3 regions of the Arthrobacter sp. W4I7 genome follow, and region 2 is predicted to be linked to each of the others. Evidence: riboswitches for the same ligand, from Rfam matches in the RefSeq annotation. Region 2 holds a riboswitch; each other region holds the start of a gene.

Region 1 (9,748 bases), 150 kb from region 2:
TGAGCTGGATGACGGATCTGATCGACACTACGGAAATGTACCTTCGGACCATTCTGGAGCTTGAAGAAGAGAACATCGTGGCTCTTCGTGCGCGCATCGCCGAGCGGCTCCGCCACTCCGGGCCCACCGTCTCCCAGACCATCGGCCGGATGGAGCGGGACGGCCTGGTGGTCGTCTCCGGAGACCGGCACCTTGAGCTCACCGAAACGGGGCGGAAGCGCGCCACGGAGGTCATGCGCAAGCACCGCCTTGCCGAGCGCCTGCTCGCCGACGTCATCGGTCTCGACTGGGCCTACGTCCACGACGAAGCCTGCCGCTGGGAGCATGTCATGAGCGAACGCGTGGAGCGGCGCATCTACGAGCTGCTCAACCATCCCACGGAGTCTCCGTACGGGAATCCGATTCCAGGCCTGGCAGCCTTGGGCGGTTCTCCGTCACTGGGCCTTGCCGACGGTGCCATCAGCCTCCTGGAAGCGATGAAATCCTATGGTCCGGCATCAGAGGTGACCGTGAGCCGGCTCGCGGAGCCCATCCAGGTGGAGCCGGAGCTGCTGTCCCAGCTTGACGAGGGCGGTATCCGTCCGGGCGCCGCCGTTTCACTGGAGCGGGTGGGTGATTACATTTCGGTGCGCGTTCCCGGCATTGAAGGGGCCCTGGAGCTGCCGCCGGAGGTTGCTGCGCACGTGTTCGTGGCCATCCGCCAGCCCGCGGGTTAGGGACGGGATACCCCATAACGGGGTGTTTAGCCAAAGATAACGGAATTGTTACTAAGGGGCTTAAGCCTCTATAGTTGAACCAAGCGTTGATATTAAAGCGTTACCTGATCTGGAGCCGAGCTCTGCCAGCGGATCAGGAGCACGAGTCGTAACTGGCAGAGGCGGGGGAACCACAACCGGCAGCGGGGGACTGTCTTGGGGTGAAGTCCGTCAGCAGCAAGCCTCTTCCAGCGAAGGATCCTTAATGGGATATCTCTGTGCCGAAGCTTGCTTACGGCGGACCGGGTCTTTGAACTCTCTGACCTGAATCCGACAGCTAACTTCGCAGGCTTTCCAGAGAGGAACCGTTCTTGACCATGCAGAATTCCAGGGGACGCCGCCGCGCGGCGGGCCCTGCTTCGACACCGCGCGTTGTCGAAGTCATCACCTCGGAGCGTCCCCGCGATCCGCACCGTGATGCTCGCCGGCGTCGGGGTCCCCTCCGCCAGGTGACCGAATTCGCAGCCGCCAGCGGCATCGGCCAGAAGGCCGGCATCGCGCTTGCTGCCACCGGCCTGGTCCTCACCGTGACAGTCCCGGCCACCAGTCCTGTTATGGCCACTGACGCCTCGGGCGCCGCCCCCGTTGCCGCCTCCTCCGTGACGCCCCAGCCTCAGATCTCCGCGGAAGCCGGGGCCCAAATCGACTTCAGCCGCTCCGCCGTGGTGACCCAGGCTGATCCGGACGGGAAACTGAAGCAGCTGCTCAGCGCGCAGTCGGCCGGCGCCATCAGCCGGGCCGCCTCGGCCGGAAGCCTCGGCGCCCCGCTGGCCGTGATGACCACCGCATCGCCATTCGGCTACCGGGTCAGCCCCATCACCGGCGGCACCGGGGACTTCCACCGCGGACAGGACTATGTGGCCCAATGCGGGACGTCCGTCATGGCTGCGGCCACCGGTACCGTCACCTTTGTGGGCTGGCATCAGTTCGGCGGCGGGAACCGCGTCGTGATCGACCACGGCAACGGCCTGGAAACCACCTACAACCACCTGTCGTCCTTCAACGTCAAGGAAGGCCAGACGGTCTCCCGCGGGGAAGTTGTGGCGCTCAGCGGCACTACGGGGGCGTCCACAGGCTGCCACCTCCACTTCGAAGTCCAGGTCAACGGCGAGGTCGTTGACCCCACCGTCTGGCTGTAGTCAAGTGACGGTGAACTATCAGATGATCTTGACTTGCCGTGACCTGAATGTGACATTCAGTCAAAACTGCTGTACCGTCTAACTCGCGTCAACTTTTCCGAAGTTGACGCTCTTGTGCGGATTGCCTAACTCTGCCACCGCTCAAGGTCCGTTCGCATGACATCGTCTGGCAGGGGCGGGGGAACCAATTTTGGCCTTTCCAGCGGGAAGGCCTTGGGGTTAAGTCACAAAGCTTCCTTGGAAGCCGCGTGGCCGGGTGACTCCCATCCGAATCCGACAGCTCACCTCGCAGGCATTGGGAGAGGCTACCTTCGTGTCTTCACGCCATAATTCTGCGCGCCACCGTGCGCAAACGGTTCGTACCAGCCCCTTGGACGCGGTGTCCAAGGCTGTTAGTGCCAATGCCGGGACAGTTGGTCGCCAGGCTGCCGTTATCGCAGCTGCTTCCGGCCTCATCCTGACCATGGGCTTGCCGGCCACCGCGGCAGACACCAACGCTGGTGTGTCTGCCTCAACGGAGTCCGGGTCGGCGCAGACCGCCCTTGCCGTTACTGCGGCCCCCACGGCCACTGTCTCTTTCGAGCGCCCCGTGGTCAAGACCACAGCCGCTCCCAAGGTGCAGGCCGTACGCACCCAGTCCACAGACTCGGGTAATGGAACCGCTGCCACCGGAACCGCTTCCTCCGCCAAGGAGAAGCTGGCCGAAACCGTCTCCTCCGCCTCCACCTCAGGCATCGCCGCCATCGCGTACACCGGCATCGGTCACTCGTACGTGTGGGGCGGCACCAGCCCCGTCACCGGCTGGGACTGCTCGGGCTTCACCCAGTGGGTCTACGCGCAGGCCGGCATCAGCATCCCCCGCACCAATGCATGGACTGCCATGACGCCCACATCCACTCCTCAGGCGGGCGACCTGGTGATGCAGAATGGCGGCGCACACGTTGGCATCTACGTCGGCAACGGCATGATGATCAGCGCCCTGAACCCCTCCCAGGGAACGCTGCTGCACGCCGTGGCCGCAACCGGCTCCTCCGCGTTCTTCACTGTCTCCAAGGGCTAGTTCTTCGACCTTCGGGTCCAAGGGCTTTTTCTTTGCCCAAACACACTCTTCGCTAAATCACCACATCCCCGTTCGGGACGTGCCGGCGTACCCCCAAGATGCCGGCACGTCCAAAACCCCCTGTCTGCCTACAAGGCGACTGGGGAAAACGAAAGAGAGAACTGATGACTACTCGTGCAACCGCACGGCATCGCGCCGAGGTCACCAAAACCAATTCGCTGGCCATCATTGCCAAAGCTGTGGGCGAGAACGCCGGCGGCGTCGGACGCCAGGCGGCAGTGATCGCTGCCGCGTCCGGCCTGGTCCTCACCAGCGGCCTGGCCGCCAACGCTGCCGACGCCAACGTCCAGCGTGACTCTGCCCCGGCCTCCAACCTGGAAGTTGAATCAACGGTTGAGGCTCCGATTTCGGCTGAGTCCACCATTGCCATTTCCTACGAGAAGCCCGCAGTGACCACCACTCCGGCTCCCGTTGTGGAAGCGCCGGAGCCCGAGGTTCAGGTTGAGGTCCAGGAAGCAGCCGCTCCGGCTGCCAAGCCCGTCGTTGCCGCCAAGGTGACCGCATCCGCTCCTGCCGCAGCCCCCGCCGCTTCGGCGAGCGGCAAGGGTGCAGCTATCCTCTCCGCCGCCTACGCCCAGCTCGGTGTGATGCAGGACTGCACCATGCTGGTCACCAACTCCCTGGCCGCCGTCGGCATCAACTTCCACGACTGGCCCGCCGGTTACCTCTCCCTGGGCCGCACCGTGAGCGCCGCCGAAGCGCAGGCGGGCGACCTGATCTACTACGCCGACGGCGGCGCCGGAATGGCACACATCGCTGTCTACGCCGGAAACGGCCAGGCAGTGCACGGCGGCTACAACGGCAACCAGACCGTTGTTTTCAGCGCCAACGTTGGTTCCGGCCCGGTCTTCATCCGCGTCAACTGACATCCCCGGCCCGTTGATTCGGGCTGACGGAATTGAACACAACCCCTGCCCAACGGCAGGGGTTGTTTCGTTTAAGCGGCATGTCCCGCCGGTCACCGCGGCCGGACACGGCGGGGGCTGTACGCCGCAATTAGCCGATAGTGCACTTCTTTGTTTACTCTTGTGGTGTCGATCCATAGCCCGGATATGCCGGGGGCAGCCGGCCCTCGTGCCCCTGACGGGTGCGGCCGTGAAGAGGTACGTGCATGCGCACTCTCGTTCTGAATGCTGGATATGAACCGCTGGCGGTTATTACCTTCCGCCGGGCGCTGGTGCTTGTGCTTACGGGCAAGGCGAGCGTCGTGGCCGAAGGGGACGATCCTGTCGTGGGACCCCAGGAGATTCTGGGCCGCCCGTCCGTGATCCTCCTGAACCGCTACATCCGTCCCAGATACAACCAGTCCACGGCTGTCAGCAGACGCGGCGTGCTCCGGCGTGACGGGCACAAGTGCGCCTATTGCGGAAAAGCTGCGCACACTATCGACCATGTCCACCCCAAGTCCCGCGGCGGAGCGGATTCCTGGGAGAACCTCGTGGCCGCATGCCTTCGGTGCAACAACGTCAAAGGTGATCACACCCCGGCGGAGATGGGCTGGAAGCTGCGGTTCGTGCCCGAGCCTCCGCACGGCACCATCTGGCAGATCAAGGAACTCGAGAAGCCAACCCCTGCCTGGGATCCGTTCCTGCTGCCGGAGCGCGCTGCCTGAAAGACCTCGGGCTTGGCTCGGGTGCGCTCCCGATTAGGCTGGGGGAGTGGAGCAGAACAGGTTGGACTTCGACGCCCTGGTCCTTGCCGGCGGCAGGTCTTCCCGCCTGGGCGGGGTACCTAAGCAGGGGCTGGTCTTTGAAGGCGCCACCCTGCTGCAGCGGTCTCTTGCGGCATGCTCCGCCGCGTCCCTGACAGCAGTGGTGGGCCCGGATCCGGGGCCGTTGCCTGCGGGGGTGGTCGCCTGCCGCGAGGAGCCGGAGTTCGCAGGACCGGCTGCTGCTGTCGCGGCCGGGCTCGAAGCGCTCGGCCGGGCCGGCGGCGGACGGGATTTCACGTTGGTGCTGGCCTGCGACATGCCCCGGGTTACCGGCGCCGTGCAGGCATTGGCGGAGTCCCTCGCCTTGGCGGGGTATGCCGGCGACGGCGTGATGGCCTGTTCCGAAGACGGTACTGCCCAAATGCTGGTGGGTTTTTACCGCACGGACGGGTTAAAAAGAGCCGTGCAGGAGTTGGCCTCGCGCGGCAGGTTAATCGACGGCTCCATGCGCTCCCTCCTTGCTAGTCTTGATCTGCAGCTTGTCACCGTCCCCGCCGGTACCACAGCCGATGTGGATACCTGGGATGATGCCGCCGCATTAGGAGTTGACGCCGGGAAGCCGGACGTGCGCCAGGACCGGCGCGGCAGCAGTTGAATTGGGAGGCAAAGAGTGAAAAGCCAGGATGAAACGCTGGAGGAGTGGTGCAGGTCCCTCCTTCAGGCCTATGAGCTTGAGGACGTCCAGGTGGACGTCAATGCCATCCTTGCCCTGGCGGGCGTTGCTGCGCACTCCGTGGTGCGGCCGGCAGCGCCCCTGACCACCTTCATTGCCGGCTACGCCGCCGGCCTGGCCTCGGGCTCCGGACAAAGCACGGAGGCTTCATCCATGGAAGAGGCCCTGGCCGTGGCACGTTCCCTGGCTGCAGATTACGATGCCGAAGCCGCCGGGGCTCCCGGCGAATGACTGAAGAACCCGGGGACGAACGGAGTTCAGCAGACCCGCCAGAGGCGACGCACCACCTCGCCCATACCTGGGAGGAAGCCCGGCAGGCTGCCTTCGCGGCAGCAACGCCGATTCCTGCCGGACCGGTTCCCCTGCATCTGGCCCTTGGCCGCACCCTGCACCAGGACATCGTGGCACTGCAGGACATGCCTCACTACGCGTCCTCGGCCATGGACGGCTGGGCGGTCAACGGTACCGGCCCGTGGATCCTCGTGGAGCCCGGCACGCGGCTGGCGCCGCACCAGGCAAGCCCCATTGTGACCGGCGGGCTCATTCCTCCCGGCGGAAAAGCCGTGCTTCGCAGCGAGAGTGCTCTGCTGGGCAAGGACGAGGACGGACTGCCGGTCCTGACTACCGGCGGAAGCGCCCGGCCGGGTGAGCCGCGCACCGGCCAGCACATCCGGAAAGCCGGTGAGGAAGCCCTGGAAGGGGACATCCTGGTGAAAGCGGGAGTGTTGCTTAACCCTGCGCATCTTGCACTGGCCGCCCTGGCCGGCTACGACGAAGTGCCCGTCCAGGGCAAACCCATGGTCCGGCTTTTGCTGACCGGTTCCGAAGTGATTGGCGAGGGTATGCCGCTTCCGGGCCAGGTGCGGGACACTTTTGGTCCGCAACTGCCGGCAGTGGTGAACATGCTTGGAGGAATAGCAGGCGAACAGCAGCGGATCGGCGACTCTTACGCCGAGTGGCTTGCCGCCCTCGAAGACGTGGTGCCTGAGGTGCCGGGCGCGCCGGACCTGCCGGCCGACGTCGTCATCACCACGGGCGGGACAGGAAAGTCTGGCACCGATCATCTCCGCCAGGCCGTGGCCGAGCTGGGCGGCCGGCTGGTCATCGACGGGATAGCGATGCGGCCGGGGCACCCGGCGGTCCTCGCGGAGCTGCCGGACGGGCGGTTTGTGCTGGGACTGCCGGGGAATCCCCTCGCCGCGATGATGGCGCTGTGTACTGTGGGGGCCCCGCTGCTCGCCGCGCTGGGCCACGGCACCCTGCCGGAGATCCAAGAGGTGCCGTGCGGAGGCATCATCGAACCCGATCCGGGGCGCACGCGCCTGATGCCGTTCCGCCTCCTGTACGGGATGGCTTCGCCGGCACAGCACACCGGTCCCGGCATGATGCGCGGGCTGGCGTCGGCCGACGGCGTTATGGTGGTGCCGCCGCATGGGGTCCAGCTCGGTGAACTGGTACCGGCTTTCGCCCTGCCCTGGGGCCCGCCCATTCCGGCAGCTGCGGATCCCGGTTCGAAAGCAAAGACCAGGAACGCGGGGCGGCCTGCCCGAACGGCCGCCAAGCCGGCAGCCGCGGGCCCCGTGGACTGGAGCGCGCTCCTTGGCTGAGCATCGCTGCGTGTGTGCGTCCCGGCTGGTATCCGGCTCCGGCAGTTGCCATGATGGAGCTATGAACAAGCAGGGGTGGCCGTGGGCCGCGTGACCCAGCGCCGCAAGGTGCACAAATATGTCCTCGATGGTTCTCCGAAGGCCCTCGAATTTCCGGTGCGGCACCGCGAGGATGTCCTCGCGGTGGAGGAGCCGCTGGAGATCCGGCTGGGCCAGCTGTCCTTCTCGGTGACCATGCGCACCCCGGGTGACGACTTTGACCTGGTGGCCGGGTTCCTGGTGTCGGAGGGCATCATCTGGAGCGCCGAGCAACTCGTGTCGCTGCGTTTCTGCGCCGGCGAGGACGAGAACGGCATGCAGACCTTCAACGTGGTGGAGGTCCAGCTGCGGCCGGACGTCACCATTCCCTCCATCGGCCGCCACATCTACACATCCAGCTCCTGTGGCATTTGCGGGACGGATTCGATTGAATCCGTCCGGAAGTCCTCGCGCTACAACCTCGCCGAGGACCCCCTGGGCATCGACGCGGAACTCCTGGCATCGCTGCCGGGGCTGCTGCGGAAATCCCAGCGCGTTTTTGAGGATACCGGGGGAGTGCACGCTGCCGGGCTGTTCAAGATAGGGGACGACGGCGGCGCGGAACTTTTGTGCCTCCGTGAGGACGTGGGCCGCCACAACGCCGTGGACAAGGTAGTGGGCTGGGCCCTGCGTGAAGGACTGCTCCCGCTGCGCGGGACCATCCTCCAGGTGTCCGGCCGGGCCTCCTTCGAGCTGGTGCAGAAAGCGGCGCTGGCAGGAATCCCGGTGCTGGCTGCCGTCAGCGCGCCCTCCAGCCTTGCCGTGGAGCTTGCGGAGGCAAGCGGCATGACACTGGCCGGATTCAGCCGGGGCACCAGCCTTAACATCTACACAGGGGACCAGCGGATCGTCAGGCCCGCTGTACACGTTCCGGCCCGCGCGCTGCCCTGATCCAGGGGACCATATTGTAGGTCTGTCCACAAACCGCTTTGGGGTTGTTCCCCCCTGAGCAGTTGGCTAGTAGGCTACCGGTGGGTAGTTAATCTACCGAATGGACACCTTGGTCCACATTTCCAGCGTTTAAGAGGGCCAACATTGCATGACGACCGACGGATCACGGAAGTCCGCCTCGAAAGGTTCGTCCGCGAACGCATCACCCCTGCCGTCTACAGCCGGAGCCTGCCTCTGGCCCTGAGCAGCTGGGATGTTCCCGACGAGCCGGTCCCGGCCCTCGAAGCCATGCGGCAGGACTTCCAGCCGCAGGAACATGGCGCTCCGTGGGGGAAACCGTGGGGCACCAAGTGGCTGCGCCTCCAGGGCGAGGTGCCGGAATTCTGGGGTGCCGGGCCGGACACCACGGTGGAAGTGGTGGTGGACCTTGGCTTCACCATCGAGGTCCCGGGTTTCCAATGCGAAGGCATCGCCTGGCGCGCCGACGGCACCATCATCAAGGCGGTCTCTCCCCGCAACCAGTACATCCCGCTGAAGCTGCTTGGCGGCGGCATGGCCGTGGACTTTTACGTGGAGGCAGCCGCCAATCCGGACGTTGCCCAGGGCTGGACTTTTGCCCCCACGCCATACGGGGATAAGTCGACGGCGGGAACGGCGCCGCAGTACCGGTTGGGAACCATTGCCATCGCGGAGCTGAACCAGACCGTGTGGGAACTCCAGCAGGACATCTGGACGCTGTCCGGGCTGATGGCTGAGCTGCCCTGGGAACAGCCACGGCGGCACGAGATCCTGCGTGCCCTCGAGCGCATGATGGACGTGATGGACCCCGATGACGTGGCCGGCACTGCAGCAGCCGGACGTGAAGCGCTTGCCGAAGTCCTGGCAAGGCCCGCCTACGCGTCCGCACACCAGCTGGTGGCCACCGGCCACGCCCATATTGACTCCGCCTGGTTGTGGCCGGTCCGGGAAACCATCCGTAAATGCGCCCGCACGTTCTCCAACGTCGTGGCCCTGATGGATGAATACCCGGACTTCGTCTTCTCGTGCTCCTCCGCCCAGCAGCTCGCCTGGATCAAGGAGTTCTACCCCGAACTTTTCGGCCGGATCCGGGAGAAAGTGCGGGCCGGCCAGTTCGTTCCCGTCGGCGGCATGTGGGTGGAATCCGATACGAACATGCCCGGCGGGGAGGCCATGGCCCGCCAGTTCGTTGAGGGCAAGAGCTTTTTCCTAGCCGAATTCGGGGTGGACTGCCAGGAAGCCTGGCTGCCTGACTCCTTTGGCTATTCCGCAGCCCTGCCGCAGATCGTCAAATCCGCCGGCAGCAGATGGTTCCTCACCCAAAAGATCTCCTGGAACCAGACCAACAGGATGCCGCACCACACCTTCAACTGGGAGGGCATCGACGGCACCCGGCTCTTCACCCACTTCCCGCCGGTGGACACCTACAATTCGGAGCTCAGCGGACGCGAACTGGCCCACGCCGAGCGCAACTACCGCGACCATGGCCGCGGCACAGTGTCCCTCGTGCCCTTCGGCTATGGCGACGGCGGCGGCGGACCTACCAGGGAAATGCTTGCCGCTGCTGCCAGGACGGCGGACCTGGAAGGCTCACCGAAGGTGCGGATCGGATCGGCGGCGAGCTTCTTCGAACAGGCCGAGACAGAGTATCCGTCCCTCCCGGTCTGGGCGGGCGAGATGTACCTCGAACTGCACCGCGGCACGTACACCAGCCAGGCCCGGACCAAGAAGGGCAACCGGCGCAGCGAGCATCTTC
Region 2 (9,748 bases):
GTTGGGCACTTCTTCGGCGTTGCGCCACAGGCCTTCGAGCAGTTCGTCGCGGCCCACAGTGCGGGTGCCGTTTTCCACGAGGTAGTTCAGCAGTTCGAACTCTTTGAAGGTCAGGTTCAGGGATTCGCCGTCGAGGTGCACTTCGCGGCGTGCAAGGTCGATCAGGACGCCGGAGGGGCGCGGTTCCTGCGGCTGCTGCGGCCGGGGGGTCTCAGTGCGCTGCCGGGTGTTGACGGTGGGGTCCCCGAAGGTGGACCGGACGACGTCGAGCGCTGAGCCGGGCGTGCCGGCGGGAGCCACTGCCACAGCGGCGTAGCTCTCGGCGCCCGTCACCAGGGACTGGGCGTAGGCGCGGATCTCCTGGGCGAGCTTGGCGATGGAGGTCCCTGCGGCAGCCGCAGTTTCCTCATCGATGCCCATGTAGAGGACAAAGCCGCGCGCCACGTTGTCGTTGGCCACCGGGCGGACAGTGCTGGGCCCGGCCACGACGGGCGTGGGAGCAGTCACGGGCGCGGATTCAGCCGGAGTGACGGCACGGAGCTGGCCGTAAGAGTTGGGGTTGTAGCCCTGGGGTGCGTATCCAGAGGCGGGGAAGCTGCTTCCGGGAGCGGAGGGCGCAAGCGACGGGCGCGGCGCGAAGCCGGGGCGGAGGCCGGAAGGCTGTCCAGCCTTGGCGGCGTTACGGACCGAAATGTGGACGTATCCGGATGCAACTGTCATGTTTGGTTACCTCAATGTGAATGGCCGTCATCGCGGCTCGAATGCTGGGTTCCCCGCAATGGAAAACTGGGGAGGGACGCCCGACGCTGGGCTGGGGGCGAATGCCTGGAGAACTTCGAGGGGTGGGAAGATCAGGCGTACATTCGACAACAGCGCATGTCGGCAGCAGCGGATGTGCTGGGCCAATAGTCTGCGGCTGCAGGTGCTGTTGAGTTCTTGTTCACAATGGAAGTGTGCAGCGTAACAATGCTAACTTGCAAGTAACAATGGACCATTTAGTCCGCATAATGAGACAAAATCAGCTTTTGTGTTGTAGATCACGATTCTTGAGTGCGGCCAGAACGGCGTTCATTATCCTGCTTCTGGGGCCCAGAAAGCCCGCAAAGGGAACTTAATTCGGCCAGGGGCTTGCTTTGCGTCTTTTTCTTCAAATACGTGTGGAATACCAAAATCCCCTTCCCGGAGTGCGTCGCTGTCCAGCGGCACGCCGACGTCACAGCGAGAATTCAGCCCCGGTTTTGCACCCGATGAGCAGCGGCGGGGGCAGGAAGGGCGCTAGGCTTTCCCTCCGCCGCACCCGCTGCCTTGCGCCACATCCGCTTTTCGCATCCAGCTGGCTAGGCTGGGATTCACAGCCGGGACACAGGAATCCCAAAGCCCGGGCTAAACGAGTGATCGGAGAGTTGTTCCATGGCCACACCGCACTCCATGACAAACAACCTTCCCCAGCTCACCCACCCGGACGGATCCCCCATCCGCGCCCTGGTGGTGGACGACGAGCCAAGCCTCTCAGAACTCATGAGCATGGGCCTGCGGATGGCCGGCTGGTCTGTCGCCGTAGCGGCCGACGGGCCGGAGGCTGTGAAGCTCGCCAAGGACTTCCGCCCGGACGTCCTGGTTCTCGACGTCATGCTGCCCGGGTTCGACGGCGTTGAGCTGCTGGGAAGGATCCGCGCCTTCGCGCCCGAGGTCCCGGCGTTGTTCCTGACAGCCAAGGACGCTGTGCAGGACCGGATCGTGGGCCTGGCGGCCGGCGGCGACGATTACGTCACCAAGCCGTTCAGCATGGAGGAAGTCCTCCTGCGGTTGCACCGCCTGGTGCAGCGTTCCGGGGTGGCCGCCATGGATACGGCTGAGCTGGTGGTGGGTGACCTGGTCCTGAACGTCGATACCCGCGAGGTGACCCGGGCGGGCGAGGAACTCCAGCTCACGGCTACCCAGTTCGAATTGCTCCGCTACCTCATGGAGAACCCCAAGCGGGTAATCAGCAAGGCGCAGATCCTGGACCGCGTCTGGGACTACGACTTCGGCGGCCAGGCCAACATCGTGGAGTTGTACATCTCCTACCTGCGCAAGAAGGTGGATGCCGTGCACCCGCCCATGATCCACACCGTGCGCGGGGCCGGGTACGTCATCAAGCCTGCCGAGTAGGCGCACCATGGCCTTGCAACAGGCTGCGCCGCACCGCCGGAGCTGGCTCAAGCCCAATACCTGGCATTTGCGCACCCGCCTCATCCTCCTTGCCATGACTCTGCTGATCGCCATCTGCGGTGCAGTGGGCGTGGTCAGCTATGCCTCAATGGACGCCTTCCTCACCCGGCAGCTCGACGAACAGCTCAGCCAGGCCGCGGACAGGTCGAACGATCCGGGCCGCCCGCCCATGGGCGGCTTCAATGGAAGGGACCCGCTGGACGCCCGTGGCCAGAGCGTGGGAACCCTGAACGCCCGCGTGCTCAACGGGCAGGTCAACAGCGCCGGCTTCCTCGCCTCGGACACCACCCGCTCGCCGCTGTCCGCCGAGGACAAGCAGGCGCTGCTGGACCTTGCCACGGACGCGCAGCCGGTGGACCGCACCCTCTCCAACGGTGATTACCGGTTGATAGCCGTGAAAACGAATTACGGGGATGTGCTGGTGACCGGACTCCCCCTCGCCACCAAGGAGAGCACGCTTACGTCCCTGGTGTGGACTTTTGTGTTCGTCTCCTTGGGCGGCCTGCTGCTCATCGGGCTGGTGGGAACGGTGCTGATTCGCCGCACCATGAAGCCCCTGGAGCAGCTGTCAGAGGTGGCAACCCGCGTTTCACAGCTGCCGTTGGACGCCGGTGAAGTGGCACTTGCGGTGCGGGTGCCGCCGTCGAACTCAAATCCGGGAACGGAAGTGGGCAGCGTAGGCCACGCGCTCAACCTCATGCTGGACAACGTGGCCAACGCGCTGCAGGCGCGGCAGAGGAGCGAAACCAAGGTGCGACAGTTTGTGGCCGACGCCTCGCACGAGCTGCGCACTCCCCTGACCGCCATCCGGGGCTACACGGAGCTGATGCGGATGACGGAGAATTTCACTCCCGACGGCGAAAAATCGTTGGCCCGCGTGCAGAGCCAGTCTGAGCGGATGACCGCCCTGGTGGAAGACCTGCTGCTGCTGGCCCGGCTCGATGAGGGCCAGCCGCTCAAGCTCACCGAGGTGGACCTTACGCAACTGGTGATTGAGGGAGTCAGCGACGAAAAGGTGATGGCGCCGGGCCATAACTGGCGGCTGGAGCTTCCGGACGAGCCCGTCGTGGTCAACGGCGACGCCTCCCAGCTGCGCCAGGTCCTGATGAACCTGCTCTCGAACGCACGCAAGCACACTCCCCCGGGGACCACAGTGGTCACAGGGGTTGGAAAGTCACCTGAAGGGGCGGCGGTAGTAACCGTAACGGACGACGGCGGCGGCATCCCTGCCGAGTTCGTGGACCATGTCTTCTCACGCTTCGCCCGCGCAGACGCGGCACGAAAGGGAGCGGGAGACCAGGCTGGAGCCTCCGTTGCCGAAGGTACCAGCGGTCTGGGCCTCTCCATCGTGGAATCCATTGTTGAGGCGCACGGCGGAAGGGTAACGGTGACGTCACAGCCGGGACGCACACAGTTCGCCCTGCAGCTCCCACTTCCGCAGGTCTCGTAGCAAGGCGACGCGCCGCCGTCGTGATCTCTGTTACCAAAATGTGACTTGTGCTCCGAATTCCTGTACCGTCGTTTAGGTACGGTTCCCGTTCGGGCCGTATATCCGGATGACGCCAAGCTCTGCCACTTCCCGGATTTCTCTTGAACCAAGGCAGAGGCGGGGGACCCACCGTCCCGGGCACTATTGCCCTTGGGGTTAAGCCAACACGTGATTCTTTCCGTGTGGCCGGATGCCCTCATCCGAACCCGACAGCTAACTCCGCAGGTGTGAGAGGCGATTCATCATGTCCAAATTCCTGGTTAAACCGCGCCCGAAATCCGGGCCTGCACCCCACGCCGGACGCGAAGCCGGCAAACTCCCCTTCATCGGCAAGCGCGCGGCTGTACTTGCCGCATCCGCTGCACTCCTCGTAGGAGTGGGAGCGGCCGGACAGGCTACCGAATCCAGCATCCGGGTTGCCGCCACTGAAACCAAGGCCGCTGAAGCGCAGTCCAACCTCAGCATTGAGAAGAGCGAAATCCGGGCCAACCCGGCGCCTGCCCCGGCGGCCGAGGAGATTGCAGTGGCCCCGCAGGCGGCAGAGCCGGCACCGGCGGCAGCGCCTGAACCGGCACCAGTCCCCGTCCCCGAAGCAGCACCGGCCCCGGCTCCCGAGCCCGCCCCGGCGCCTGCCGCCGCTCCTGAGCCGGCACTCGTCGTCGCGGTCAACGACCCCGCCGGCGCCCAGGCTTACGCCGCTGGCCAGCTTGCCAGCTACGGCTGGGCTCCGGACCAGATGCAGTGCCTGCAGACCCTGTGGACCAAGGAGTCCGACTGGACCACCACGGCCACCAACTCAAGCAGCGGCGCCTACGGCATCGTCCAGTCCCTGCCTGCTGAAAAGATGGCGAGCGCCGGCCCGGACTATCTCACCAACTACCGCACGCAGATCAACTGGGGCCTGAATTACATCCAGGAGCGCTACCAGTCACCTTGTGGCGCCCTGAACTTCCACCTGTCCAACAACTGGTACTAAGCACACAAAACCTTTTGGAGCGGCGGGCTGCCCGGCATACTGTCATCCATGAGGTTCACCACCACTATCCAGGGCAGCGGAAACAAGACCGGCATCGAAGTTCCCGAAGAGGTTCTTGCAGCCTTGGATGCGGGCAAGCGGCCGCCTGTGGTGGTGACCATCAACGGCAAGAGCTATCGCAGCAGCATTGCGGTGATGGGCGGGCAGAACCTCATCTCGCTGAGCGCAGCCAACCGGGACTTCGTCGGGGCAGCCGCTGGCGACACCGTGGACGTGGACGTGGAACTGGACACCCAACCCCGGATTGTGGAAGTTCCCGAGGACCTCGCGACAGCGATGGCCGCCGAACCGGCAGCCCAAAAGTTCTACGCGACGCTGAGCTTCAGCGCCCAGCGCCGGTACGTTGAGCCGCTGGGCGATGCCAAGACGCCCGAAACCCGGTCGCGCCGCATTGCCAAGGTAGTGGCGGACCTCAAAGCCGGAAAGAAATAACCGTCCTGCTGTCGTCGTCCTTGCCGGTTTCGACGACGACTGCGCTGTAGTCCTGGATGTGCAGTACGCCGGCGGGCAGCGGGCCGGTGTTCGGCCCCACGGCCACCGTCCGGATGCCAGCGGCCACCCCTGCAGCGATTCCCGCCGGAGCGTCTTCGAACACCACTGCGTCCGCAGGATCCACGCCAAGGTTGGCCGCCGCCTTCAGGTATCCCTCGGGATCCGGCTTGCCGCGCGTCACCAGTTCAGCTGTCACTGCGATGGCAGGCATCGGCAGGCCGGCGGCGTTCATGCGGATGTCGGCCAGGATGCGGTCAGCGGACGTGACCAGGGCGACGGCGTCCGGCGGCAGGGCTGCGAGCAGGCTCGCGGCGCCGGGCAAGGGCACGATGCCTCGAGTCCGGACGCGCTCCATCGCCCCGAGTTCCGCCGTCAGGGCCGTCACGTCGGCACCGGCCGGCGCAAACCGGGTGACTGTATCGAGAGCCTGGACGCCGTGCGAGGTCCGCAGAATTTCCCCGAGGTCCAGTCCGTAGCGCGCCGCGAACTCACCCCACACCTGCTCCACCACTGCAGTGGAATCGACCAGGGTGCCGTCCATGTCAAAGAGGACGGCCCCGCAAGTCAGTGTCCGGATTGCTGCAGGGGTGGAAGCATTCATGGTTTACATTCTGCCCCAGGCTCCGGGGGTCCCAGCTTAGGCCGTGGATCCCGGAGGCCGCCCCTGAGCCGTGCTGGCCCGCTGCGGGTCAGCTTTCGCGGCCCGGGATGTACTGGACCGCCCATCTGTTCCCGTCGGGATCAGCAAAGTACACGAAGTGGCCCCAGGCCTGCACGTCCACGTCGCTGACGTCCACCCCGTTGTTTTTCAGGTACTGGTGCGCGGCGTGGATGTCGCTGACCACCAGCTGGAGATTCGAACCGGTGCCGGGAGGCGCGTCCGTGAGCCCTTCCCCGATGCAGATCGAGCAGGCTGAGCCGCGGGGCGTCAACTGCACAAAGCGGATGGAGTCAGAGGGACGTTCATCGAAGTCCGCGTTGAATCCCACCTTGTTGACGTAGAAATCCTTGGCGCGGTCCACGTCCGACACAGGGACAAACACAAGTTCCAGTTTCCAGTCCATCCGCAAAGGCTAGCGGCGGGACGCGGAATGGAAAAGGCTTGAGCGCTACCCTGCGATGCCGTAAAGCCGGTCGCCGGCGTCCCCGAGGCCGGGAACGATGTACGACTTCTCGTTGAGCTTTTCGTCGATGGAGGCCAGGACGATGGTGACGTTCGCGCCGGACAGTTCTTCCTCCAGCTTGGCCAGGCCTTCCGGGGCGGCCAGGAGGCAGATGCAGGTCACGTCGGAGGCGCCGCGCTTGAAGAGGAACTTGATGGCTTCGCGCAGGGTCCCGCCGGTGGCCAGCATCGGGTCCAGGACGAAGATCTGCCGGTCCGTGAGGTTTTCCGGAAGGCGTTCGGCGTAGGTGATGATGTCCAGGGTCTCCTCGTCCCGGGCCATGCCAAGAAAGCCGACCTCCGCGGTGGGAACGAGTTTGGTCATGCCCTCGAGCATGCCCAGCCCGGCCCGCAGGATGGGGACCACCAGCGGCGTGGGCTTGGTGAACGCGGTACCCACGGTGGTGCTGACCGGAGTTTCGATGGTGACGGGTTCGGTGCGGACCTCGCGGGTGGCCTCATAAGCGAGCAGGGTGACCAGCTCTTCCGTCAACTGCCGGAAGACCGGGGACGGAGTGTTTTTGTCCCGGAGGACGGTGAGCTTATGGGCGACCAGGGGGTGGTCCACAACGAGAGTGCGCATGGGTCAAAACTATCACCCGGTTGTTGGGCACTTGCCTGCCCGTCAACCGCCTGTGCCGGACCGGGAGGAGCCGCCGTCGCTCCTTCCTGAGGTGCCGCCGTCGGACCCTGCCCTAGTGTCCGCGCCCTGCTGGGTCTCGCCGGTATGGTCCTCGCGGATGACGGGATGCTCGAACGTGGGGGCCGGCCCGGCGTGCTCCCGCCTCCGGATGAGATGGAACAGCCGGTGGGCCAGGATCACCATGCACACCCAGGCGAGCCCGAGGAACCACCCGGCCATCACGTCCGTGAGCCAGTGGTGCCCCAGGAAGACGCGGCTCAATCCCATCGCGATGATGAAGATGACGCCGGCGGTGATGGCCGTGATCCTGGCCCAGAGGATCTGGAACTGCAGGCACGTGATGTAGACCAGGACACCAATCACCACGGTGGTATTCAGGGTGTGGCCGCTCGGGAAGGATGGCGTTGACTCGTAGGGCGGGACTGCTTCTGAGTGGTCGGGACGGGTCCTGCCTACCAGCCGCTTGCCGAGCGTGGTGGCGAGGGTGGAAACCAGCGCTGCACCGCCCACCAGGACGATGGGACGCCAGGTCCGGCTCAGGAATGTCAGCCACGCGGTGAGGATACTGGCGAAGATGGGCATTCCGATTCCGCCGCCCACGTTGGTGAACCCCGTGACGAAGGCATCCACGTCCGGACTCCGCAGGGTTTGTGAGTATTCCAGGGCAGGAATATCCAGGTTGGCCAGCCCTTCGTCATCCACCACGTTGGAATATACCTCGGCGCCCAGCAGGGCCAGGGTGAGAACCACGGCCCCGCCGATGATCATGGTCAGCCACAGTGCGGCATATGGCTTGATCCACAGGTCCAAGCGGTCTCGGACGGAGCTCATTATGCCTCCCGGCGGATGTACGTCACGGGCTCAAGGTATCCTTCGAAACTATCATTGAGCCATGGTCTCCGCAGAAAAGGATCAAGATGCGTGGATGGGCCTTGCCCTGGCGGAGGCACGCCGTGCCCTGATGACCGAGGATGTGCCGATCGGCGCCGTGGTCATAGGGCCCGACGGCGGCGTGCTGGGTTCGGGGCGGAACCAGCGCGAGGAACTGGGCGACCCTACCGCCCATGCCGAGGTGGTTGCCATCCGAGAGGCGGCTGCCCGGCTGCGGGAGACGCGGATGGCCGAGGGCGGCAGCGGAGACGGCTGGCGGCTGGCGGACTGCACCTTGGTGGTGACGCTGGAACCATGCGCCATGTGTGCCGGCGCGATAGTCCTGGCGAGGATCCCCCGCGTAATTTTTGGGGCCTGGGACGAGAAGGCCGGCGCCGCGGGTTCGGTGTTCGACGTCCTCCGTGAGCGGCGGCTCAATCACTGGGTTGAGGTTTACGCCGGGGTGCGCGAAGCCGAATGCGGCGCGCTGCTGCGGGACTTTTTTATGGGGCACCGCACGCAGATTTAGGCCTCTGCTGTTTGTCGGGCTGGCTTTCCGCACGCTGTTACTGAGTGCGTGCTGCTCTTGTCTTCCTGTGCGGGCACGGGCATCCCCCTGTTGTCACTCCTGCGCCGGGTCCTCAGAGCTTGCGGGCTTGGATACTGCGTCGAGCACAAGCGCGGCCGTCTGGTCCCACCCCGGCAGTCTGTTCCTTGTTTGCAGGGCTGCCGCCCGCCACGTGTCCCTGGTGCCGCCGTCCTGCAGCCAGTCCCGCAGCACCCCAGCCAGCAAGGCGGGGTTTTCCGGGTCATCACTTCCCGCAAAATGCACTGCCGTTCCGGGCAGCCGTCCGCTGTTGCCTTTGTCCGGTGCTGCAAAGCTCAGGGCCTCCACAGCGCCGGTCCCTGCCCGCACCGCCACCGGAATACCGTGTGCCAGCGCTTCCGTGACCACCATGCCGAAGGCCTCAGCCCTGGAAACCAGAACGCTGAGGTCTGCGCGGTTCCACTCGTCTTCGAGAGCCTGGCCCTTCAGTTCACCCGTTATGCGCACCCGGCCTTCCAGCCCGTGGGCGGCCACAGCTGCGCGCACAAGCCCTGCATATCCGGGGTCCGCCTCGTCTGATCCGACCAGCGATGCAGACCATGCAAGTTCCTGGATGCGGGCCAAAGCTTCGACCACCAGCACCTGCTCCTTGTTCGGCAGGAGCGCGGCCACGGTAAGGATGTGCGGCGGAGCCGAGCCTTGCGCCAGCCGCGCGCTGTCAGTCCCGGGCAGGGCGACGCGAAGCCCCCGCAGCCCGTGCCGTGCTGCCAGGATGTCGGCCGCCCAACTGCTGGTGCAGATCACTCCCGCTGCCGCGTGAAGGGCCCGGGCCTCGCGTTCCAAGGATTCGGCACCCGACTCTTCAGGCACGGGCATGTGGACCAGCACCCACGTTTCCTGCCCCGCCTTTGCCGCAAATTCCAGCTCGTCAGGGACGGCCACGGCGACGAGCCCGTCCACGATCGCCACTGCAGCCTCTGGTCCCGCTTCCGGTCCCCAGGCGCCGATGAGGCTGCCCAGCCGCCGTCGTTCTTTTGCAGTGGACTCCGGCCAGGAACCTTCGACGGGAAGCACTTCCACTTCGGCACCCAAAGCCCGCAATCCCGCCACCAGCTGCGCGTTGTAGGCATTGCCGCCGGAGTTATGGCGGATGTTGGCGGGCACAAGCAGCCGAAGGTGTCGCATGGATCAGGCGGCGGTAAGGTCCAACGAGTATGTTGCCCAGGCGTCGGGGTTCTCCCGCAAGGTGACGTCGATACCGGCCAAGTGGCCGCCGTCGTGGTCATCCTTCACCTTTT
Region 3 (9,748 bases), 1.9 Mb from region 2:
GTTCCGCCGAGATGGAACCCTCCCGAGCCGACCACCAGCATTGCCGCCTCGCTGGAAAATTTCGCCAGCGCGCCTCCAATGCTTCCTGTCAGGAGTTGGGTGGTCACACTTATCGGCAAGGCGTCACGCACCCGCACGGCAGCAGACTCCAGGAGCTTGCCACCCGCCTCCTCGAGCACCCCAATAAACGGGTACGGTTCGGCCACCCACCGGTCATCCACCACGTGCACGATCAGCAGCGGGAGGCCGGCGCGTTGGGCACGGCGTGCAGCCCAGAGCTCCGCTGCCTGGCTCTGTGCCGAACCATTGGTGCCGACCGCGATCGGCTTACGAGTTGTCATGGCCAGTAGTCCTGCTGTTGTCGGGGGCACGGTCACACTAAGACTGGGACCATGCCGGAAGGAGTTGTAGGGCCAAAGGTCACGGTTCCGGCGGGACCCTGCCCTGCCTCGATTCTTCCCCGCCCGTGCGCCGGAGAGTACGCTTAAACCACCGCTAGGACTATGCGGCCACTGTTGCACATGAGGTGTTGAGTTTCGTGGATCCGGGAACAGTTCTGGCGCTCGCCGGCGGATACGTCGCAGCTTCCATCGGAGTTTTCCTCCTGTACTCGCCGGTTCTTCTTCTGATGGTGGGGCTGTTGCTGGCTGCGGGCCTGCTGCAACTGCTGGCCTGGCCGTTTATTGTCCTGATCCGTAAACTGCGCCGGAAGCCCGAACGTCCGCAAGACAGTTCGTGGCTCCTGCACTGAACCAGGAGAGCGGTTCACACGGCACCCCATTCGTCAGTATGCTTACTATTGTTGGCAAAGCCGGTCACGAGAAAGGCAGCATCATGACGGAACAGAACTTGCCTGACGACGAGCTTGAGGTTGTCGAGGAAAACGACGTGCTTCTGGACGAAACCCCCGGCGCGGCTTCCTCCCTGGAGCTCGACCCGGTCACCACCGGTCAACCCGACAGCTATCCGGGAGCGGCGGAGAACAATCCGGACCGCTGGCAGGAGGATCCGCTCCTCCAGGATGAGGTCTCCGGCGAGGAGGAGGACTTCCTCAGCGACCAAACCCTGCGTGATGACATGAAGGCCACCCGCGACGGCGCCGGCAATGAGCAGGTGCCGGCCACTACGCCGACCCTTGGCGAGGCGGTGGCGGACGTGGACTTCGGCGAAGAGCCGACCGGCCTTGAAGCCGACGCCAGCGATGACCAGGAAAACTTCGGCGGATCCCCGCTCAGCGAGTTTGAGCCCGACGACCTGGACCGTTAGGACCGGGGCTAAAATAATAAGCAGACTGATGAATGTCGGTTGGCAGGATCAAGGTTGAAGGAGTTTCACATGAACTTGGGAAGCATGATCAGGAATGCCGCTGGACGGGTTTCAGGCAGGAACGGAACCGGCGGTACAGTCCGGGGCCGCGGAATGAACACTACTGGCCGGACGCCGAACACCACCGGCGCCACGGGCGCAAGGCCCGGCGGCATGGCCCATCGAATCATGGGAATGCTCAGGCGGCACTGAGCCATCAGCGCGAACCAAGGAAGCAGGTCCCGGGGCTTCCCGGAACCTGCTTCCTTGGTCCCCCACCACCATGCGTGAACTCGTTGTCCTGGGCACTGCATCCCAGGTCCCCACCCGGACCCGCAACCACAATGGGTATCTGCTGCGCTGGGACGGCGAAGGGCTGCTCTTCGATCCCGGCGAGGGAACACAGCGCCAGATGATCCACGCCGGCGTCTCAGCCACTTCCATCACCCGCATCTGTCTTACCCACGTCCACGGTGACCACTGCTACGGGCTGCCGGGCGTGCTGTCCCGCATGGCACTGGACGGCGTGGCGCACCCGGTGCATCTCCACTACCCCGCTTCAGGCGAGGACGTGGTCCGCGCCCTTGTGTCCATCAGCTCGCCCGGCATCGACCTGCGGCTCCGCCCTCACGGCGGAAGCGGAACAGTGGCCGAAGGCCTGGAGGTCCGGCCGCTGAAGCACCGCATTGAAACCTACGGCTACCGGCTCGCCGAACCGGATGGCCGCACCTTGCTGCCGGAGCGGCTGGCGGCAGTGGGTATCCAAGGCCCCGACGTCGGGCGGCTGCAGCGTGATGGCATCGTTGCCGGCGTCCGCCTCGATGACGTCAGCATGCCCCGGCGGGGTCAGCGCTTCGCCTTTGTGATGGACACCGCGCCCTGCGAGGGGGCAGAGAACCTGGCCGACGGCGTCGACCTCCTCGTCGCGGAGTCAACCTTCAGCGACGATGACGTGGCGCTCGCCGGCCAGTACCGCCACCTCACCGCGGGGCAGGCCGGGGAACTGGCCGGCGGCGCCGGCGCCAACACCCTTGTACTGACGCACTTTTCGTCAAGGTACGACGACGTCACGCCGCTGGCTGCCCAAGCCGGCGCCCGCGCAGCACGGGTAACGGTGGTAGCGGCTCACGACCTGCAACGGGTGCCTCTTCCGGAACGCCGCCGCTGGCAGGAGCCAGCAATGCAGGGCGGGGTGAACGGCCGGGGACTCGTTGCAAAACCCCACCGCGGGGTAGAGAGTGAATGAGAGGGTGGTTCATCAAATGGCTGACCGAGCGGAAAACAAACCACGAGGGAGGGCTTGAACAATGACAGCTGCTGCTGAAACAACAGTCACCTTTGACGGGCAGTTTGCCCGGGAATTGTCTGAGCTGGCTGTTCCCTGGCAGGCGGAGGAAGCACCGGATCCCAAGCTCCTTGTCCTGAACGAGGAACTGGCGGGTGAACTCGGGCTGGATCCGGAATACCTCCAGTCGCCGGAGGGGGTCCGGCTCCTCTTGGGCAACCATATTCCGGCGGGGGCGACGCCCGTGGCCCAGGCCTATGCCGGCCATCAGTTTGGCGGCTACTCGCCCCTCCTCGGGGACGGCCGCGCGCTTCTCCTCGGAGAGGTGACGGACGTGCGCGGGCGTGTGCGGGACGTGCACCTGAAAGGTTCCGGCCGCACGCCCTTCGCCCGGGCAGGGGACGGACGCGCCGTCGTCGGGCCCATGCTCCGGGAGTACGTGGTCAGCGAGGCGATGCACGCCCTGGGCATCCCCACCACCAGGTCCCTGGCTGTTACGGCCACCGGCCGCCTGGTCCGCCGCGACACCATGCTTCCTGGAGCAGTCCTGGCAAGGGTGGCCAGCAGCCATCTGCGGGTTGGAAGCTTTCAGTACGCCCGCGCCACGGAGAACATGGACCTCCTGCGGCGCCTCGCAGACCACGCCATTACCCGGCACCACCCCGCCGCTGCCCGGGCCGGCAACCCCTACCTCGCCCTCTTCGAAGCGGTGGTAGCAGCCCAGGCGTCACTGGTGGCGCAGTGGATGCTGGTGGGCTTCGTCCATGGCGTCATGAACACGGACAACGTGACCATCTCCGGGGAAACCATCGATTACGGGCCCTGCGCGTTTATGGACGCCTTCAACCCCGCGGCGGTCTACAGCTCCATCGACGTCGGGGGGCGCTACGCCTACGCCAACCAGCCGGTGGTGGCCGAATGGAACCTCGCCCGCCTTGCCGAGGCAATGCTGCCGCTCATCAACGAAGACCAGGAACAGGCGGTAGCCCCCGCTGTGGAGGCACTGGGCGCGTTCCGCCGCCAATACAGTGATGCCTGGTTCGCGGGCATGAAAACCAAACTGGGTTTGAAGGAGAGCGCCGCCGGCAGTCCGGAGGCAGAAGAAGCCTCGCAGGTGGTGGACGGCGTGATCGCCATTCTCAAGGACGGGCCGGTGGACTACACCTCGTTCTTCCGGAACCTCGGCCAGGCAGCGCGGGGAAACCAGCGGCCGGCCCGAGGCATGGTCCTGGACCTCGCCGCTTTCGATGCCTGGGCCGAACGGTGGCTGGCCCTGCAACCCGACGCCGGCGTGATGGACCGGGTAAACCCCGCCTACATTCCGCGCAACCACCTCGTGGAGGAGGCACTCGCCGCAGCAACAGAGGGCGACCTCGACCCTTTTAACCGGCTCGTGGACGTTGTCCGCATGCCGTACCAGGAGCGCCCGGGGCTTGAGCGCTATGCCGGGGGAGCACCCGAGGACTTCGGCAGCTACCAGACCTTCTGCGGCACCTGAGCTGAGTTGAAAACGAAACAGGGGCGGCAGGCGGGGAGAAACCCGCCTGCCGCCCCTGTCCGGGTGGTGTGGCTACGCTACGCGGACGAAGGAAGCGCCCGGGAGCCAGCTGATGGAGTGGACCTCAGTCTTGAAACCGTCCACGCCACCGCTCACAACCTGGCCGTTGCCGGCGTACACGCCGACGTGGCCGGCGGTGATCACCAGGTCACCGGCAGCGGGGGCACCCACAACGGAGCCGTACTGGAAGAACTGGCCTGGAGCCAGGTCGCCAACACTCTTACCCACGGAACGCAGGGCCTTCTCCACCATTGCGGTGCAGTCCTGCTGGATGCCGACCTGGCCGTAGGCCGAGGCCAGAATGGCAGCGCCGGCGCCCGAACCTGTTGCAGCCGGAGCTGAAGCGTAGGACACATTCACTCCGGTGTTGGCCGGAGCCGCGGCCACGGCTGCCTTGACGGGAGCAGGAGCAGCGGCGGGAGCCGGAGCGGCGGCCGGAGCAGCTGCAACGTACCCGGCGCCCGGGATCTGGATCTGGTCGCCGGGGTAGATGATCGCGGAGATCGCCAGGCCGTTGGCGGACAGAACGTCATTGAGGCTGACGCCGTAGGCAGCCGAGATGCCGCCCAAGGTGTCGCCCGAAACCACGGTGTGTACGTTGGCGGCAGCTGCCGCGGGGGCAGCCACGGCAGCGGCGGGCGCCGTGTAAGCCTGGGTGTTAGTGGTCTCGGTGGTGTCCGGTCCGGTTACGCCTGCGTGGGCCGGGGCGCCTACACCGAAGGCAATGCCGGAAGCTGCTGCTACGGCGAGCGCCGGACGGCCAAGTGACTTGGCTGAGACAGCCAAGCCCTGGAGCGCGATTGAGCGGGCCGGAGTCGCGCGGTGACGGGCGGTGATGGAATTTTTTGACACGGTTGATCGCCTCTCCCATGCCTGCGGGGTGAGCTGTCGGGTTCGGGTTGGAGATACCCGGCCGGGAGCGGCTCCGAACGGAACGGAGGGCGCTATCGACTTGACCCCAAGGCCTCTCAGGAGGCCGCGGAAATGTGGTTCCCCCGTCCCTGCCAGCTGGAAACTGATTGAATCCCGGTTCAGTGGCAGGGCTCGGCATACTGACGGGAATGTCCCGTCTGGGAGGGACACCTGAAGACCATAGCCCGCCAGGCGATCGATTGTCACATTTGGATAACATACGAGGTGCTTCTCTCGTATTTAGCAAACGACTTGATTCTCCCTACACTCCCCGTTGACCTCAGAAGATACAAACGCCGTGCGCCGCCAGGTGTTCTTTGTCACAAAGTAATAAAGCCATGCCGAAACCGGCGTCTGAATCTTGCCCACAGGGGCACCGGGTAGGAGGATGACCCCACCTGGAGGAGGCCCTGTGACTCAGCTCGGCAAGTATGAGCAGTATCTGATTGAAGAATTTTTTGACGACTACCGCGCCGGGGCCTTGAGCCACCGGACGTTCACCCGGCGGGTGGCCTTCATTACGGGCAGTATGGGTGCTGCCGCGGCCGCGATGCTGCTGGTTGGCTGCACGCCCAGTGAGGTGCCGCGCAGCACTGACCCGATCCCTGCGCCCGAGCCCCCGGTGTCGACTGCCTCCGGGACGGCCGGTTCCGGTGCCGTGCCGGGGGCGAAAAGCCCGCTTTCCGTACCCGAAGGTGCTGCTGGAATGACGACGGCGACTGTCCGGTTTCCGTCCGGTGGAACCTCTGTCAGCGCCTACTTGGCCCGCCCCAAGTCAAACGGGCCCCGTGCTGCAGTGCTGATCTGCCACGAGAACCGTGGACTGACACCCCACATCCAGGACGTGGCGCGGCGCTTCGCGAAGGAGGGCTACGTGGCCCTCGCCCTTGACCTGCTGAGCCGGGAAGGCGGAACTGCCGGCATGGACCGCGATGCTGTTCCCGGTGCCCTCACCTCGGCCGGTGCCCAGCGGCACATTGCCGACTTTGGCGCGGCACTGGAGTACCTCCGGGGCCAGGACTTCGTGGACGGTGAACGAATTGCCATGACCGGTTACTGTTTCGGTGGCGGCATCACCTGGCAGGCAGCCACCGAGCTGGACGGCCTGAAAGCCACCGCGGCTTTTTATGGGCCGGCCCCTGACCTGGGCAAAGTCCCGGGGATCAAGCCTGCGGTCTTCGGTGTGTATGCAGAGCTGGATCAGCGCATCACGGGTGCCATGCCGGCGCTCAAGGATGCTCTTGCTGCCACCGGCGTTGTCCATCAGCTCACTGTCTACCCTGGTGTGGGCCACGCGTTCCACAATGACACCGGTGACCAGTACAACGAGGTCCAGGCCACAGCCGCCTGGAAAGACACACTCGCCTGGTTCAGCCGGCACGTCTGAAGTGCGCCGTCCTGCCCGCCAAGAGGAACCGCAGGTCTCCGCTGCATAACGATGTCAGGAGGCTGGCCTTCAACCAGAGGTTGAAGCCGGTAAGCTTCCGGACTATGCCCCGGTTCGTTAGAAAAGCCCGGTCGCCCCTGCCGGCGGCCCTTCTGGTCGTGGCCCTCGCCGCGGCACTCGGGCTGGCACCGGCGGGCGCGGCGGACAGCGACCCGCCCGGCGATTACCCCTCCTGGGAAGACGTGCAGGAAGCAAAGCAGACCGAGGCCGGCAAGGCGGCTGAAATCAGCAGGATCAGCAGTTACCTCGATGACCTGCAGGCCAAATCCGAGTCCCTGGGTAACGCAGCCGTCCAGTCGGCGGCCGACTATGCCGTAACAGACTCTGCGCTGCAGGCTGCCAGCGCAAAGGTGGAGGCCCTCACCGCCCAGGTCTCACAGGCAAACACCGCCCTGTCCCGGCACCGGAAGGAGCTCGGGGCGCTCGCAGCCCAGTCCTACAAAACGGGCGGCACCACCATGGGATTCTTCGTTGCCCTGGATGCGATCCAGACCAACAGCATTCAAGGGCTCAATGTGGTGCAGATCGTCGGGGACAAAACGGCAGGACTGGTAACAAAGGCCGAATCCGCGGGCCGGATCGCCACCAGCCTGGCTGCCCGGGAAAGCGCCGCCAAAGCCGAACGCGAGCGGCTGTCCCTTGAAGCCAAGGCCAAACTCGACGCCGCCCGTTCCGCCCAGGAGGCCATGGCACGCCAGGTGGCGGAAAGCCGGCAGCACAGCGAGGAGTTGACAGCCCAGCTGGCCTCCCTCAAGGGCACGACCGCGGCAGTTGAGGGCGCCTACCGGCAGGGCCAGGCAGCACAGGCCGCTTATGAGGCCGCACAGGCCGCCAAGCGCGCCGCTGCTGAGGAGCAGGCCCGGCAGCAGGCAGAAGCGGCAGCGAGGGCGGCCGCAGCAGCTGCCGTCCGCCCGCCGGCTGGCCCAGCGCCCGCCGGCCCCGCGCCGGCAAATCCCGCACCGGCCGATCCGGTACCCGGCAACCCGGCGCCCGTTAACCCGGCCCCGGCTAACCCTGCCCCCGCACCTGGGTTGCCCGCGGCACCCAGCCCGCCGCCCGTCGTCGTGCCCTCCGTTCCGGGTGGTGCCGTTAATGATCCGGCAGGCGCCAAAAGCTATGCCTCGGGGAGGCTGGGCGCGTACGGCTGGGGCCAGGACCAGTTCCTCTGCCTCGCCCAGCTCTGGACCAGGGAATCAAACTGGCTGACCACCGCCACGAATCCCTACTCAGGCGCCTAACGGCATCGCGCAGGCACTTCCGCCTGGCAAATACTCCAGCGCCGGCAGCGACTGGCTCACCAGTTACCGGACGCAGATCGAATGGGGCCTGGGCTACATCCGCGGCCGCTACGGCTCTCCCTGCGGGGCCTGGAACCACTCGCTGGCCAACAACTGGTACTGACCCCGCGCTAGGCTTTTCCCATGCCTGACTTCGAACGGTTCCGGATCCTGCTCGAAGAGGAGCGGGCGCGGAAAGTGGTGCTGCTTCCGGCCCTCCGCGCGGACATCGCCTCGGCAAACTCCGCCCGCCAGGATTCCAATGTGGACGACGAACACGATCCGGAAGGCTCCACCATCGCCTTCGAACTCTCCCAGGCCTCGGCACTCCTGCAGCAAAGCAGCGCCGGACTGGACCAGGTGGACGCGGCCCTCGCCAGAATCGCCGACGGCACCTACGGGACCTGCGCCGTCTGCGGCGAAGCTATCGCTGAAGGCCGGCTGGAGGCACGCCCATGGACGCCGTTTTGCATTCGGCATGCGTCCGCAGGGCGCACGCGATGAGCAGCGCCGATGTTGTGGCAGCAGCAGCCGGGTTTGTTGACCGCACCCTGCAGAATGAGGGTGCCTGGTACCGGGCGGACGACGTCGAAGGCAGGCTGGGCGGCGGGCTCACCTCCTACGGATCCTCCGTTGGCGCCGTCCGTGGAACCATCCGCGACGCGCTGCGGAAGTACAAGGACTTCGATCACGACGACGTGGTGCAGCTGGCGTCCGCGCTCTGGCGACAACCGCGGCCCGGCTCCCGCGCGGTCTACGAGCGGCGGCTCGCCGCCATCGTGCTGCTGCAAACCAAGGTGGCACTGCTGCGCCATTCGGACCTGACCCGGATCGAAGGGTTCCTCCGGTCCGCCGGAACCCGGGAACTGGTTGACCCGCTGCTTGCGGACGTGGTGGCCCCGTTCCTGGCCCGGCTCACGGGCCGTGACCGCCAGCGGGCCAGCGTTGTCCTTGCCCGGTGGCGGACAGACCCGGATCTGCAGTTACGCAACGCAGCAGCCTTCCTCGAGCCGCAACCCACAGCCCAAGCCCCACCCCAAGGAGACATCCGTGAACGATCGCTATGACCTGGAACGCTTCGTTGCCGCACAGAACAACGGCGGAATTTATGACCAGGCGCTGGCCGAACTGCAATTGGGCAGCAAATCCGGTCACTGGATGTGGTTTGTTTTTCCGCAGCTGGCGGGCCTCGGCCACAGCGAGACATCCCGCCGGTACGCCATCAGCTCCCTCGCAGAAGCCAGGGACTACCTGGACCACCCGGTCCTGGGTCCGCGGCTGCTCGAGTGCGCCCAGGTCCTCACCACCCATCCGGACCGCGCCGCCACGGACATTTTTGGTGGCGTGGACGCCCGGAAGCTGCACTCCTCCATGACGCTGTTCCTGCGCGCAGCTCCCGGGGAAACCGTCTTCAAGACCGTCCTGGCCCGGTTCTTCGACGGCCAGCCCGACCCCGCCACCGACGATCTGCTCGCCGGCCGGGACGAAGGCTAATGCAGACGGCGGTGCCTCGCGCGTCCTGCGCCAGGCACCGCCGTCGGATGTAACGTTCCCTGGCGCTACGGCGTGGGGCTGCCGCCGTTAACGTTCAGGGTTTCGCCCAGGACATAGCTGGACTCCGCCGAGGCCAGGAAAACGTAGGCCGGGGCGAGTTCGGCCGGCTGCCCCGCCCGGCCAAGGGGCGTGGACTGGCCGAACTCCGGCAGCTGCTCCTTTGGCTGGCCGCTGCTGACCTGCAGCGGCGTCCAGATGGGCCCGGGCGCCACCGCGTTCACGCGGATGCCCTTGGGCGCAAGCTGCTGCGCCAGGCCCTTGGTGAAGTTGTTGATGCTCGCCTTGGTGGTGGCGTAGTCCAGCAGCGTGGGGGACGGGTTGTACGCCTGGATCGAGGTGGTGTTGATGATGGTGGACCCGGCCGGCATGTGCGGAACCGCCGCCTTAGTGACCCGGAACATTGCGTAGAC

The links. Region 2 has a riboswitch for cyclic di-AMP ahead of QF047_RS16960 (hypothetical protein). Riboswitches for the same ligand answer to the same signal wherever they lie in the genome.
Region 1: another riboswitch for cyclic di-AMP. It lies ahead of QF047_RS16335 (C40 family peptidase); the one in region 2 lies ahead of QF047_RS16960 (hypothetical protein).
Region 3: another riboswitch for cyclic di-AMP. It lies ahead of QF047_RS08430 (LysM peptidoglycan-binding domain-containing protein); the one in region 2 lies ahead of QF047_RS16960 (hypothetical protein).

The regions. Positions count from the first base shown of each region.
Region 1 is NZ_JAUSXU010000001.1:3,619,618-3,629,365, reverse strand. It holds gene QF047_RS16345 (metal-dependent transcriptional regulator) at 9-716, shown strand; cyclic di-AMP (ydaO/yuaA leader) riboswitch at 820-1,062, shown strand; gene QF047_RS16340 (M23 family metallopeptidase) at 1,073-1,894, shown strand; cyclic di-AMP (ydaO/yuaA leader) riboswitch at 2,007-2,203, shown strand; gene QF047_RS16335 (C40 family peptidase) at 2,274-2,954, shown strand; gene QF047_RS16330 (NlpC/P60 family protein) at 3,119-3,880, shown strand; gene QF047_RS16325 (HNH endonuclease) at 4,126-4,626, shown strand; gene QF047_RS16320 (molybdenum cofactor guanylyltransferase) at 4,673-5,320, shown strand; gene QF047_RS16315 (DUF6457 domain-containing protein) at 5,336-5,629, shown strand; gene QF047_RS16310 (molybdopterin molybdotransferase MoeA) at 5,626-7,005, shown strand; gene fdhD (formate dehydrogenase accessory sulfurtransferase FdhD) at 7,087-7,974, shown strand; gene QF047_RS16300 (glycoside hydrolase family 38 C-terminal domain-containing protein) at 8,119-9,748, shown strand, end outside.
Region 2 is NZ_JAUSXU010000001.1:3,764,902-3,774,649, forward strand. It holds gene QF047_RS16945 (winged helix-turn-helix domain-containing protein) at 1-720, opposite strand, end outside; gene QF047_RS16950 (response regulator transcription factor) at 1,411-2,151, shown strand; gene QF047_RS16955 (HAMP domain-containing sensor histidine kinase) at 2,159-3,661, shown strand; cyclic di-AMP (ydaO/yuaA leader) riboswitch at 3,789-3,939, shown strand; gene QF047_RS16960 (hypothetical protein) at 3,945-4,676, shown strand; gene QF047_RS16965 (YdeI/OmpD-associated family protein) at 4,725-5,168, shown strand; gene QF047_RS16970 (HAD-IA family hydrolase) at 5,149-5,829, opposite strand; gene QF047_RS16975 (glyoxalase superfamily protein) at 5,918-6,292, opposite strand; gene upp (uracil phosphoribosyltransferase) at 6,338-6,973, opposite strand; gene QF047_RS16985 (phosphatase PAP2 family protein) at 7,016-7,864, opposite strand; gene QF047_RS16990 (nucleoside deaminase) at 7,926-8,432, shown strand; gene QF047_RS16995 (glycosyltransferase family 4 protein) at 8,526-9,635, opposite strand; gene QF047_RS17000 (6-carboxytetrahydropterin synthase) at 9,639-9,748, opposite strand, start outside.
Region 3 is NZ_JAUSXU010000001.1:1,825,697-1,835,444, forward strand. It holds gene QF047_RS08405 (universal stress protein) at 1-341, opposite strand, end outside; gene QF047_RS08410 (hypothetical protein) at 539-751, shown strand; gene QF047_RS08415 (hypothetical protein) at 835-1,266, shown strand; gene QF047_RS08420 (ribonuclease Z) at 1,589-2,551, shown strand; gene QF047_RS08425 (YdiU family protein) at 2,613-4,088, shown strand; gene QF047_RS08430 (LysM peptidoglycan-binding domain-containing protein) at 4,161-5,000, opposite strand; cyclic di-AMP (ydaO/yuaA leader) riboswitch at 5,004-5,208, opposite strand; gene QF047_RS08435 (dienelactone hydrolase family protein) at 5,473-6,447, shown strand; gene QF047_RS08440 (lytic transglycosylase domain-containing protein) at 6,552-7,745, shown strand; gene QF047_RS08445 (TraR/DksA C4-type zinc finger protein) at 7,929-8,288, shown strand; gene QF047_RS08450 (DNA alkylation repair protein) at 8,285-8,851, shown strand; gene QF047_RS08455 (DUF1810 domain-containing protein) at 8,835-9,278, shown strand; gene QF047_RS08460 (glucose 1-dehydrogenase) at 9,344-9,748, opposite strand, start outside.